Regions from separate parts of the Shimwellia blattae DSM 4481 genome, predicted to be linked through region 2. Evidence: predicted binding sites of a transcription regulator. Region 2 holds the regulator's gene; the other holds the start of a gene.
What was found. Region 2 encodes LexA, which represses DNA repair genes until DNA is damaged. Its sites were predicted from a motif close to TNCTGTATGTACATACAGNA; they were not measured.

Region 1 (5,352 bases), 2.0 Mb from region 2:
CAGGGGCCAGACGGCCCGGTGATTTTTGATCCGGCCTGCTACTGGGGGGACCGGGAGTGTGATCTGGCGATGCTGCCGCTCCACCCGGAACAACCGCCGCAGATTTACGACGGTTACCAGTCCGTTTCTCCCCTGCCGCTGGATTTTATGGACCGGCAACCGCTCTACCAGCTATATACCTTATTAAACCGCGCCATTCTGTTTGGCGGCCAGCATCTGCAAACGGCCCACCAGGCCGTGGATGATTTTATGGCCTCTTAAGGTCCCGGGCGCAGGCGACCACCTGCGCCCCGGTTACAGAAACCCCAGCAGGGACAGGCAAACATAGCCGATAACGCCGATGATCACCGGCAGGATATACAGCGGGAAATACTGCACCAGCAGGGTGTGGCGCGGAATCACCAGCCGTGCCTCCAGCTGGCTGCGGCTCAGCCCGTCCGGGCCTTTGGCCTGCTCCAGGATAAGCTGGTCCTCGATCCCCTCTTTCAGCGCCCGCGACTGGCGCCACATGCGCGCACCGCTGGCCTGTAAGGCGATCCCGACAAAAATCAGCACATAGATAATCCAGAAGCCCACATTAAGGCCGTGGTTAAAATCCGGCAGCGGCGAATTATGCCAGAACAGGTTCAGAAACGGCGTGTTAAAGCGCACCATGTCGATCATCACGTGGGCAAAATCCATCATGACTGCGTCGATACCCGGTTTTTTCTCGCTGTGCTGGTACATATACTGCAAAACAGAGATAAGCGTTGATATCACCGCGGGAATAAAAATTACCCAGCCCGCAATACGTTTGATAATAGCCACACGCCCCAGCTGTTGGTACGTCATCCCTTCCCCTTGATTTATCTTCTTAAAAAACCCGTTAAGTCTACCTGCTTACGCCACGTTTCGCCTGAATTTTGCGGTGCATTTTGTTAATCATCCCGCAGGGCGTACACTCAGCAGAGTATTTATCCTGCTATTTATCCGAAGGAGTTATTGCTGATGACCACTGCCCCTCATGTTGCCGCAGCCCTGTTTGATATGGACGGCCTGTTAATTGATTCAGAGCCTTTATGGGATCAGGCGGAACGGGAAACCCTGGCCAGTGTCGGTGTCGACCTTACCCGCCAGCATGAATTACCGGATACCCTGGGGCTGCGTATCGATCTGGTGGTTGACCTCTGGTATGGGCGCCAGCCCTGGCAGGGGCCCTCAAAAGCGCAGGTGACCCAGGCAATTTTTAAACGCGCCATTGAGCTTGTTGAGCAGCAGCGCCCGCTGCTGCCAGGCGCTGCCCAGGCCATTGCCCTGTGTAAAGAGAGCGGCATGAAAGTGGGCCTGGCCTCCGCCTCGCCTATGTATATGCTGGAGCAGGTACTGGAGATGTTTGGCTTACGCAGCCAGTTCGATACCCTGGCCTCTGCAGAGCATCTGCCCTACAGTAAGCCCCACCCGCAGGTGTACCTGAACGCGGCACAGCAGCTGGGTATTCCCCCGTTGCAGTGTGTCACCCTGGAAGACTCCGTCAACGGCATGATCGCCACCAAAGCGGCGCGGATGCGCTCTATCGTTGTGCCGGCGGCTGAGAACCGCAGCAACCCGCGCTGGGTGCTGGCAGATGTTCAGCTCACCTCCCTGACTGAACTGACCCTGAGCCACTTACAGGGTTAACCACCCGGGCGCCCGGTATTCCCGGGGCCCGGTGACAATTTGTTACCGCGTCACCCCTTCCGTCTACTGTATAAAAACCCTATACTGGATGAATTGACAGTTATTTTCGGGTGTATCATGACGGCGGAAGGCCACCTGCTCTTTTCCATTGCCAGTGCTGTTTTCGCCAAAAATGCCGGGCTCACCCCGGTACTGGCAGAAGGAGACTGGTGGCATATTGTTCCGGCGGCGGTGCTCACCTGCCTGCTGCCGGATATTGATCACCCGCGCTCCTTCCTCGGCCAGCGGCTGAAACTTATCTCTACCCCCATTGCCCGGGCCTTCGGCCACCGGGGGTTTACCCACAGCCTGATGGCGGTATTTGTCGCCCTGACACTCCTGTATCTGAAGGTGCCGGAAACCTGGCTTATCCCGGCGGATGTCCTGCAGGGGATGGTGCTGGGCTATCTGAGCCATATTGCCGCCGATATGCTTACCCCGGCCGGGGTGCCCCTGCTGTGGCCCTGCCGCTGGCGGTTCAGATTCCCGATTGTCACCCCGCACAAAAACAACCAGCTGGAGCGGATTTTATGCATCGCGCTGTTTGGTTTCTCAGTCTGGATGCCCCAGGGGCTGCCGGAGACCCAGGCGGTCCGCTGGTCCAGCCAGTTGATTCACACCTTTCAGGGCGGGTTTAATCGTTTTATTATTCACCAGCAAAACTAACTGCCACCGTTATATTCCAAAAAGTAATAAACAATATCTTTTGAATATAAACTCCCGCTCAGGGCATCTGCTACCCTGAGCGGTATAAAGGCATGACCAATGAGCATGCCTGATTATAATGAACTGGAGATTTGGGGATGAACCTTCCACTTATTGCGAACGTTGTCGTGTTCGTTATTCTGCTGCTGGCGCTGTCCAGAACCCGCCACACTCAGTGGAGCCTGGCCAAAAAGGTGCTGCTCGGCCTGGGGATGGGGGTGGTGTTCGGCCTTGCGCTGCATACTGTCTACGGGGCCGGTAACCCGGTCATGGCCGCCACCATTCAGTGGCTGAATATCGTGGGCAACGGCTATGTGCAGATGCTGCAGATGATCGTCATGCCGCTGGTGTTCGCGTCTATTCTGAGCGCGGTAGCCCGCCTGCACAACGCCGCGTCGCTGGGTAAAATCAGCGTGCTGACCATCGGCACCCTGCTCTTCACCACGCTGATTGCCGCGCTGGTGGGGATTCTGGTCACCAACCTGTTCGGGCTGAGCGCCGAAGGTCTGGTCCAGGGGAGTGCGGAAACCGCACGGCTGAATGCCATTGAAACCAGCTATGCCGGTAAGGTGGCCGATCTCAGCGTGCCGCAGTTGATCCTCTCTTTTGTACCGAAGAACCCGTTTGCCGATCTGACCGGCGCGAACCCCACCTCGATTATCAGCGTGGTGATTTTCGCGACCTTCCTCGGCATCGCCGCCCTGAAACTGCTCAAAGACGATGTGGAAAAAGGCCAGCGCGTACTGGTGGCGATCGATACTCTGCAAAGCTGGGTGATGAAACTGGTGCGCCTGGTGATGCAGCTCACCCCGTACGGGGTACTGGCCCTGATGACCAAAGTGGTCGCCAGCTCTAACCTGCAGGACATCATCAAGCTGGGTGGCTTTGTGGTGGCCTCTTATATCGGGCTTGCCATTATGTTTGGCGTGCATGCGCTCCTGCTGGCGGTGAACGGCGTTAACCCGGTGAAATACTTCCGTAAAGTCTGGCCGGTTATCACCTTTGCGTTTACCAGCCGCTCCAGCGCCGCGTCCATTCCGCTCAATGTGGAAGCCCAGACCCGCCGTCTGGGGGTGCCGGAGTCTATTGCCAGCTTCTCAGCCTCTTTCGGCGCCACTATTGGCCAGAACGGCTGTGCGGGCCTGTACCCGGCAATGCTTGCGGTGATGGTGGCACCAACAGTTGGGATCAACCCGCTGGATCCGGTATGGATAGCCACCCTGGCCGGTATGGTGACTCTGAGCTCCGTAGGGGTTGCCGGTGTGGGCGGTGGCGCGACCTTCGCCGCGCTGATTGTGCTGCCGGCGATGGGCCTGCCGGTCACCCTGGTGGCGCTGCTGATTTCCGTTGAGCCGCTTATCGATATGGGCCGTACCGCCCTGAACGTGAATGGCGCAATGACCGCCGGGACCATCACCAGCCAGCTGATGAAGCAGACCGACACCGCCGTGCTGAACAGCGACGATTACGAAGCCCTGGCCCAGCGCTAACCGCCCGCAGGGCACCACAAAAAACGCCGTGCTGTAATCAGCGCGGCGTTTTTTTATTCCCGGTTACAGCTCATCCTGGCGAACCTGATCCGCCCAGCGCTGGGCGGCCTGGGGAATATCAAACCCCGGCGACTGGCGAAACCGGTCCCCCACCAGGATAAAAGCCACATATTTATTTTTCAGCACCCACACGTCCCGGTACTCCTCCATACGCCAGGCATGGCTGGGCGGCGCAGGCTCGACCCGGGGAACATAGCTGATGATAGGGCGGTTTTGCTGGCGAAGTGGTTTCATGGTGTCAAATCTGGCTCTATGGCAATCACACAAACTGCGGGAATTATACCTGAGCCCGGGGGGAACGTCGCCCGTCCTGTGCGCAACCGTGTGAACTGGCGGGTAAAATAGTGGGGTTAATCCGGTCTGCCAGCACAGGCTGCACTGGCAGACCGGCTGAAGGTCACTTTTTAGTGGAAGGGTCTGTATCATACTCGGCACAGGTCTGATACCCGGTGTTCATCACGTGGCCGGTATCGTCCAGCGCCACAAAGTAGGTATCAATCTTGCCATCCCGCTGCCCCAGGATATAGGTCTGGCAGGTGCCACGGGCATGGATCATGGTCACTTCGGAAGCCGGTTTACCGGCTATGGCGGCCACCTGACTGCGGGTCATTCCTTTTTTGACATCTTTCACGACCGGCTGGGTAAACTGATCTTTGGTACGATCATAAGCGGTACATCCCGCCAGCATGGCCAGTACTGCGGCGGCGCCGAATACGCCGGCTATGTGTTTATTCATTATTACGTCCTCTGATAACTATCAGGTTATTCCCGTTTTCAGTCTGGAATATAAAATACAATTTATCAACCTGTTAGCCATTTTACGCTCTATTCGTCACCAAAAAATCAGAATAATGTAACACCGGGCCAGTTCCGGACTTTTCCGCCACCGCCCGGGGAACAACCGCCCGGCTCTCGCTTGTCGTTTTCATCGCAACGCGGTAGTTTTACTGCCATTATTATCATTCGCCACCCGGCAGACTGACCTTAATGGAGGGGTTGTATGACTTTGCAGCAAGATATTATTCGCACTCTGGGGGTCAAACCGCAGATTAATGCCGGTGAAGAGATCCGCCGCAGCATCGATTTTTTAAAGTCATACCTGCAAACATATCCGTTCCTGCGCACCCTGGTGCTGGGGATAAGCGGCGGCCAGGATTCAACACTCACCGGCAAGCTCTGCCAGATGGCCGTCAGCGAGCTGCGTGAAGAGACCGGGGATAACAGCTACCAGTTTATTGCCGTGCGCCTGCCCTATGGTATCCAGGCCGACGAGCAGGACTGCCAGGACGCCCTGGCGTTTATTCAGCCGGACCGCACACTGACCGTGAATATCAAAGGCGCCGTACAGGCCAGCGAACAGGCACTGCGCGAGGCGGGCATCGAACTGAGCGACTTCGTGCGC
Region 2 (5,352 bases):
CCCCGAGGTATTCGCGAAAGACCGTGGAGTAGAGCTTATTGCCCTTAAAGGTGCGGCGGATAAAAAACGCCCCCAGGCGGCGGAAAATCGGCCCGGCGGGCCAGAAGTTCAGGTTGATACCGGCAGCGATATGTGGCGGCACCAGCCCCTGGTGATACAGTACGTAAGACAGCAGCAAATAGTCCATATGGCTGCGGTGGCAGGGCACATAGACCAGTTCATGGCCTTCATGGGCCAGCTGACGCACGCGCTCGGCGTTATGGACGTTGATCCCCTGGTAGAGGCGGTTCCAGGTAAAACCGAGGATCCGGTCGCTCATGCGGATAGCTTCGTAAGAGAAGTTGGCCGCGATCTCCTCCATCAGCGCCACGGCATTCTGCTGGGCCTTCTCATGGGAAATTTTCTTACTGCGGGCTTCGTCTTCTACCGCTTTGGCAATCGCTTTGGAGGCCAGCAGCTTATTGAACAGATCCTGGCGCACCGGCAGGCGCGGGCCAACCGCCGCCAGGCGCTGGCGGGCAAAATGCATCCGCGCGACGCGCGCCAGCTTCTGGGCGATGGATTTGTCAGTGCCGTGTTCGGTGGCCATCCAGCGTAATGAGACCGGCGGCGAGAAGCGCACAAAGCTGTCGCGGCCCAGCCAGAAGACGGCAGAGAATTTCTGAATGCCGTTAAGCATCCGCAGCGGCGGGTTCACTTCCCCTTTTTCCCGGCCCGGTGCGCGGCCGAACATCACGGAGACCGGCACCAGCTGCACATCCAGATCCGGGTTCGCCCGGTGGAGATCCAGATACTGGTGAAACAGCTTAATGGTCTCTTCTTTTGGCGCGTAATAGGTGAACACCCGCGGCCCACCGTGGACGAACACATAGCGCGGCAGCTCGGTGCCGTCTATTTCAAGAGGTTCAAGGGGATCCGGAAGATCATGGGCCAGACACTGGGCACGCAGCGTCAGCAGGTCTGCCTTGGAATTATAAGGCAGCACATACATAATCGGGCGTGAGGTATCCAGGCCCAGTTCAGGAGCCGGATCCGCCGGAATAGATTTGCTTTTTACCATCAGACTTAATGGTAAATTCAGTAACTTATAGTAAATACTTGGCCAGCCTGACATAAACGATGTAAAGCCTCTGGGTTAATCATGCAAATGCGCTGCAAGAATATCAGAAAACAGTGTGGATTTCTGTGCCCTGTCGCGACCCTTTTTGCCACACAACCGCGCCCGGCCTTTTCCCGGGCCGGACCGGGTGGCGGTGCGGGGATAACCGGTGTGCAACGGGCTGTATTAATGAGAAACTTTCACAGTATATAATCGGCCCCCCGACAACGGGCTTTTTTTCATAAGGCATTTTTCATGGCAAATACATCCGCAACCGGGTTAACCCGGATCATTAAAGCAGCAGGTTACTCGTGGAAAGGCATCAAAGCCGCATGGATCAACGAAGCGGCCTTCCGCCAGGAGGGGATGCTGTCTATTGTGGGGATTATTGTCGCCTGCTGGCTGGATGTTGACCCGGTCGCCCGGATCCTGCTGATAGGCTCTCTGGTGCTGGTGATGATCGTAGAGATCCTCAACAGCGCCATTGAAGCGGTGGTTGACCGTATTGGTCTGGAGCACCATGAGCTCTCTGGCCGGGCGAAGGATATGGCCTCGGCGGCGGTGCTGTTTGCGCTGTTACTGGCGCTGTTTATCTGGGTTGTGCTGCTCTGGCAGTATTTCCGTTAAGCCTCGCAAAACCGGTAAGTGGCTGGTTTTTTTACGGGCCGTATGGTTCCAAAATCACCGAAGACTGTATATACTCACAGCATAACTGTATATACACCCAGGGGGCGGAATGAAAGCATTAACAACCAGGCAGCAAGAGGTGTTTGATCTTATCCGGGATCATATCAGCCAGACCGGTATGCCACCGACCCGTGCTGAAATCGCCCAGCGCCTGGGGTTCCGTTCCCCGAATGCGGCGGAAGAGCACCTGAAAGCTCTGGCCCGTAAAGGGGCCATTGAGATTGTGTCCGGCGCGTCCCGTGGCATCCGCCTGCTGCAGGAAGAGGAAGAAGAGGGCTTACCGCTGGTTGGCCGCGTGGCCGCAGGTGAGCCTCTCCTGGCCCAGCAGCATATTGAAGGCCATTATCAGGTCGATCCTCAGTTGTTTAAACCCAGTGCGGATTTTCTGCTGCGCGTTAGCGGCATGTCGATGAAAGACATCGGCATTATGGATGGCGATCTGCTGGCGGTGCATAAAACCCAGGAAGCGCGCAACGGCCAGGTGATTGTGGCGCGCATTGACGACGAAGTAACGGTAAAGCGCCTGAAAAAACAGGGCAATACCGTGCAGCTGCTGCCTGAAAACAGCGAATTCAGCCCGATAGTGGTTGACCTGCGCGAGCAGAACTTCACCATTGAAGGGCTGGCCGTTGGGGTTATCCGCAACGGTGAATGGCTGTAATTCCACCCCTTCTTTTCTGACTGACCGTAGCGCCCCCGGGGCGCTACGGTGTTGTTTTGCCTCTTTTTCGGGTATCTCATGACGTTCTTCTCTACAGCGGATCGGGCCTTGTGGCGCCTGGCGCTGCCCATGATATTTTCCAATGTTACTGTCCCGCTGCTGGGGCTGGTGGATACTGCCGTTATCGGCCACCTGGACAGCCCGGATTACCTGGGCGGTGTGGCGGTGGGGGCCACGGTAACCAGCTTTTTGTTTATGCTGCTGCTGTTTTTACGCATGAGTACCACCGGGCTGACCGCCCAGGCCTACGGGGCCCGGGACCCTCTCGGGCTGGCCCGGGCACTGGCCCAGCCGCTACTGATTGCCCTGGTCGCCGGGGTGGCGATTTTACTGTTCCGGGCGCCGCTTATTGATCTGGCGCTGCATCTGGTGGGCGGCAGCGATGCGGTGCTGCACCAGGCCCGGCGATTCCTTGAGATCCGCTGGCTCAGCGCCCCGGCCGCACTGGCGAATATGGTGCTGCTGGGCTGGCTGCTGGGTGTGCAGTATGCCCGGGCACCGGTTATTCTGCTGGTGGTGGGGAATATCCTCAATATTGTGCTGGATCTCTGGCTGGTGGTCGGGGCCGGTATGAACGTGCAGGGGGCCGCACTGGCAACCGTTGTGGCTGAATACGCCACGCTTGCGACCGGCGCGCTGATGGCCTGGAAAGTGCTCAGGCTGCGCGGCGTGTCTGCGGCCATGCTGCGCCAGGCCTGGCGCGGCGATCTCGGGCGTCTGCTGGCGCTGAACCGCGACATTATGCTGCGATCGCTGCTGATCCAGCTCTGTTTTGCCTCTATTACCGTACTGGGTGCCCGCCAGGGTAACGATATTGTGGCGGTAAACGCCCTGCTGATGACCTTTCTGACCTTTACCGCCTACGCGCTGGATGGCTTTGCCTATGCGGTGGAGGCCCACTCGGGCCAGGCGTTTGGTGCCCGGGACCGCAGCCAGCTGCTGACCGTATGGTACGCGGCCTGCCGCCAGGCGGGCCTGGTGGCGCTGGGCTTTGCGCTGGCATACGCCCTGTGCGGCGGGGCGATTATTGACGCGCTGACCTCGATTACCCCACTGCGTGAGCTGGCCCGCCACTATCTGTGGTGGCAAATTGCGCTGCCGCTGGTGGGGGTCTGGTGCTACCTGCTGGACGGGATGTTTGTCGGGGCCACGCGCGGGCGCGAGATGCGCAACAGTATGGCGATAGCCGCCGCCGGTTTTGGCCTGGCCCTGCTGGCCCTTCCCGGGCTCGGGAACCACGGCTTATGGCTGGCGCTGCTGGTGTTTCTGGCGTTACGCGGCCTGTCGCTGGGCTGGATGTGGCGCAGGCTGTGGCGCCAGGACAGGTGGTTTGCCGGTTAACTGCGGCCGCGTTTTTTTACCGTAATACTGTGGTCATGGGAGCACTGCTCAGGGTGGCGGCAGGTTTCCACTTCCACACAGGCGGCGCACAGGCCGTGCGCCTCAATCACGTTATGGTGCAGCGCAAACCCGGATTTTGCCGCCAGGCTCTGCATAATATCTTCAACCCCCTGGGCGCACTCTTCCTTTACTACACCGCAACGGTCGCATATAAACATGGCTGAGGTATGCGTTGGTTGATCAAACAGATGGCACAATACATAGCTGTTGGTGGACTCAACCTTATGGACAAAACCCTGCTCCAGCAGGAAATCCAGCGCCCGGTAAACGGTAGGCGGCTTGGCCTGGGGCTCAGAAACCCGCAGCAGATCCAGCAGATCGTAAGCGCTGATGGCACCGTTCTGGAGCGTCATCAACCGCAGGACTTCCAGACGCTGGGGCGTCAGGCGTACGTTGCGTTGCCCGCACAGCTTTTCAGCCTGTGACAGCACGTATTGAGATGTGGTCGCGTCCATCAGCACCCTCATATTTTTTGCCGGTAAAGCGTTACTTTATCACAGGCTGTGGAAAACGCCGACAAACGCGATTTTTGCCATACTTATTTTTCGGACATAACGGGAGATGGCAGCATGAAGCGACCAGATTACATTAAGCACTGGCACGTTCTGGAAGGACCGGATAACGCGGGATACCCGGGAAGTGACGAAAAATTTGCCATCAGCACGCCGGTTGCCCGCCATGTGGGGTTGCGCCGCCTTGGGGTGTCCCACATTCGCCTGCCGCCGGGCCGTCGCACCTCATACCCCTATGCCCAGAGCAGTGACGAGCTCTATATCTACGTGCTGGAGGGGTATCCTCAGGTCTGGGTGAACGGCTCTTTGCATGAGCTCTCCCCGGGGGATAGTGTCGGTTTTGTGCCGGGAACCGGCTTGTGCCATACCTTCCTCAATAACACTGCGGAAGATGTGCGCTTCCTGGTGGTGGAGGAGCCACCCCACCCGGATAACCGGACCTATTTCCCGTTAAACCCCGGCTATGCGGCCACCCGTCACGATCGCTGGATAGATCATCCGCCGCAGTTCTTCGGCGCTCACGACGGTAAACCGGATCAGCTGAAAAAGCCGCGCCGCTGACGCGGATAATTTCTGTGCTATAGTAGCGCGCTATTTTTTCCGAAACCGATTATCAACTCGTGACCATGCTGCCAGAAAACCAAGCTACTGCCTTTGCGCCACTGCGCTTTTCCGTTGCGCCCATGCTCGACTGGACTGACCGCCACTGCCGTTATTTCCTGCGTCTGTTATCCCGCAATACGCTGCTGTACACCGAAATGGTCACCACCGGGGCGATTATTCACGGCAAGGGCGACTATCTGGCCTATAACGAGGAAGAGCACCCGCTGGCGCTGCAACTGGGCGGCAGCGATCCCCGGGCGCTGGCCCAGTGCGCCCGGCTGGCCGAAGAGCGCGGCTATGATGAGATAAACCTCAATGTGGGCTGCCCG

Region 1: a site for LexA is predicted at 1,739-1,758, ahead of EBL_RS07605 (metal-dependent hydrolase). Genes of this name have one in related genera too.

Annotation. Positions count from the first base shown of each region.
Region 1 is NC_017910.1:1,638,158-1,643,509, reverse strand. Features, by position in the region: gene EBL_RS07620 (fructosamine kinase family protein) at 1-261, shown strand, start outside; gene EBL_RS07615 (YniB family protein) at 295-831, opposite strand; gene hxpB (hexitol phosphatase HxpB) at 988-1,656, shown strand; gene EBL_RS07605 (metal-dependent hydrolase) at 1,774-2,361, shown strand; gene EBL_RS07600 (L-cystine transporter) at 2,499-3,890, shown strand; gene cedA (cell division activator CedA) at 3,954-4,184, opposite strand; gene osmE (osmotically-inducible lipoprotein OsmE) at 4,348-4,686, opposite strand; gene nadE (ammonia-dependent NAD(+) synthetase) at 4,951-5,352, shown strand, end outside.
Region 2 is NC_017910.1:3,789,411-3,794,762, reverse strand. Features, by position in the region: gene plsB (glycerol-3-phosphate 1-O-acyltransferase PlsB) at 1-1,114, opposite strand, end outside; gene EBL_RS17775 (diacylglycerol kinase) at 1,355-1,726, shown strand; gene lexA (transcriptional repressor LexA) at 1,836-2,447, shown strand; gene dinF (MATE family efflux transporter DinF) at 2,526-3,848, shown strand; gene zur (zinc uptake transcriptional repressor Zur) at 3,845-4,363, opposite strand; gene EBL_RS17755 (cupin domain-containing protein) at 4,478-4,981, shown strand; gene dusA (tRNA dihydrouridine(20/20a) synthase DusA) at 5,047-5,352, shown strand, end outside.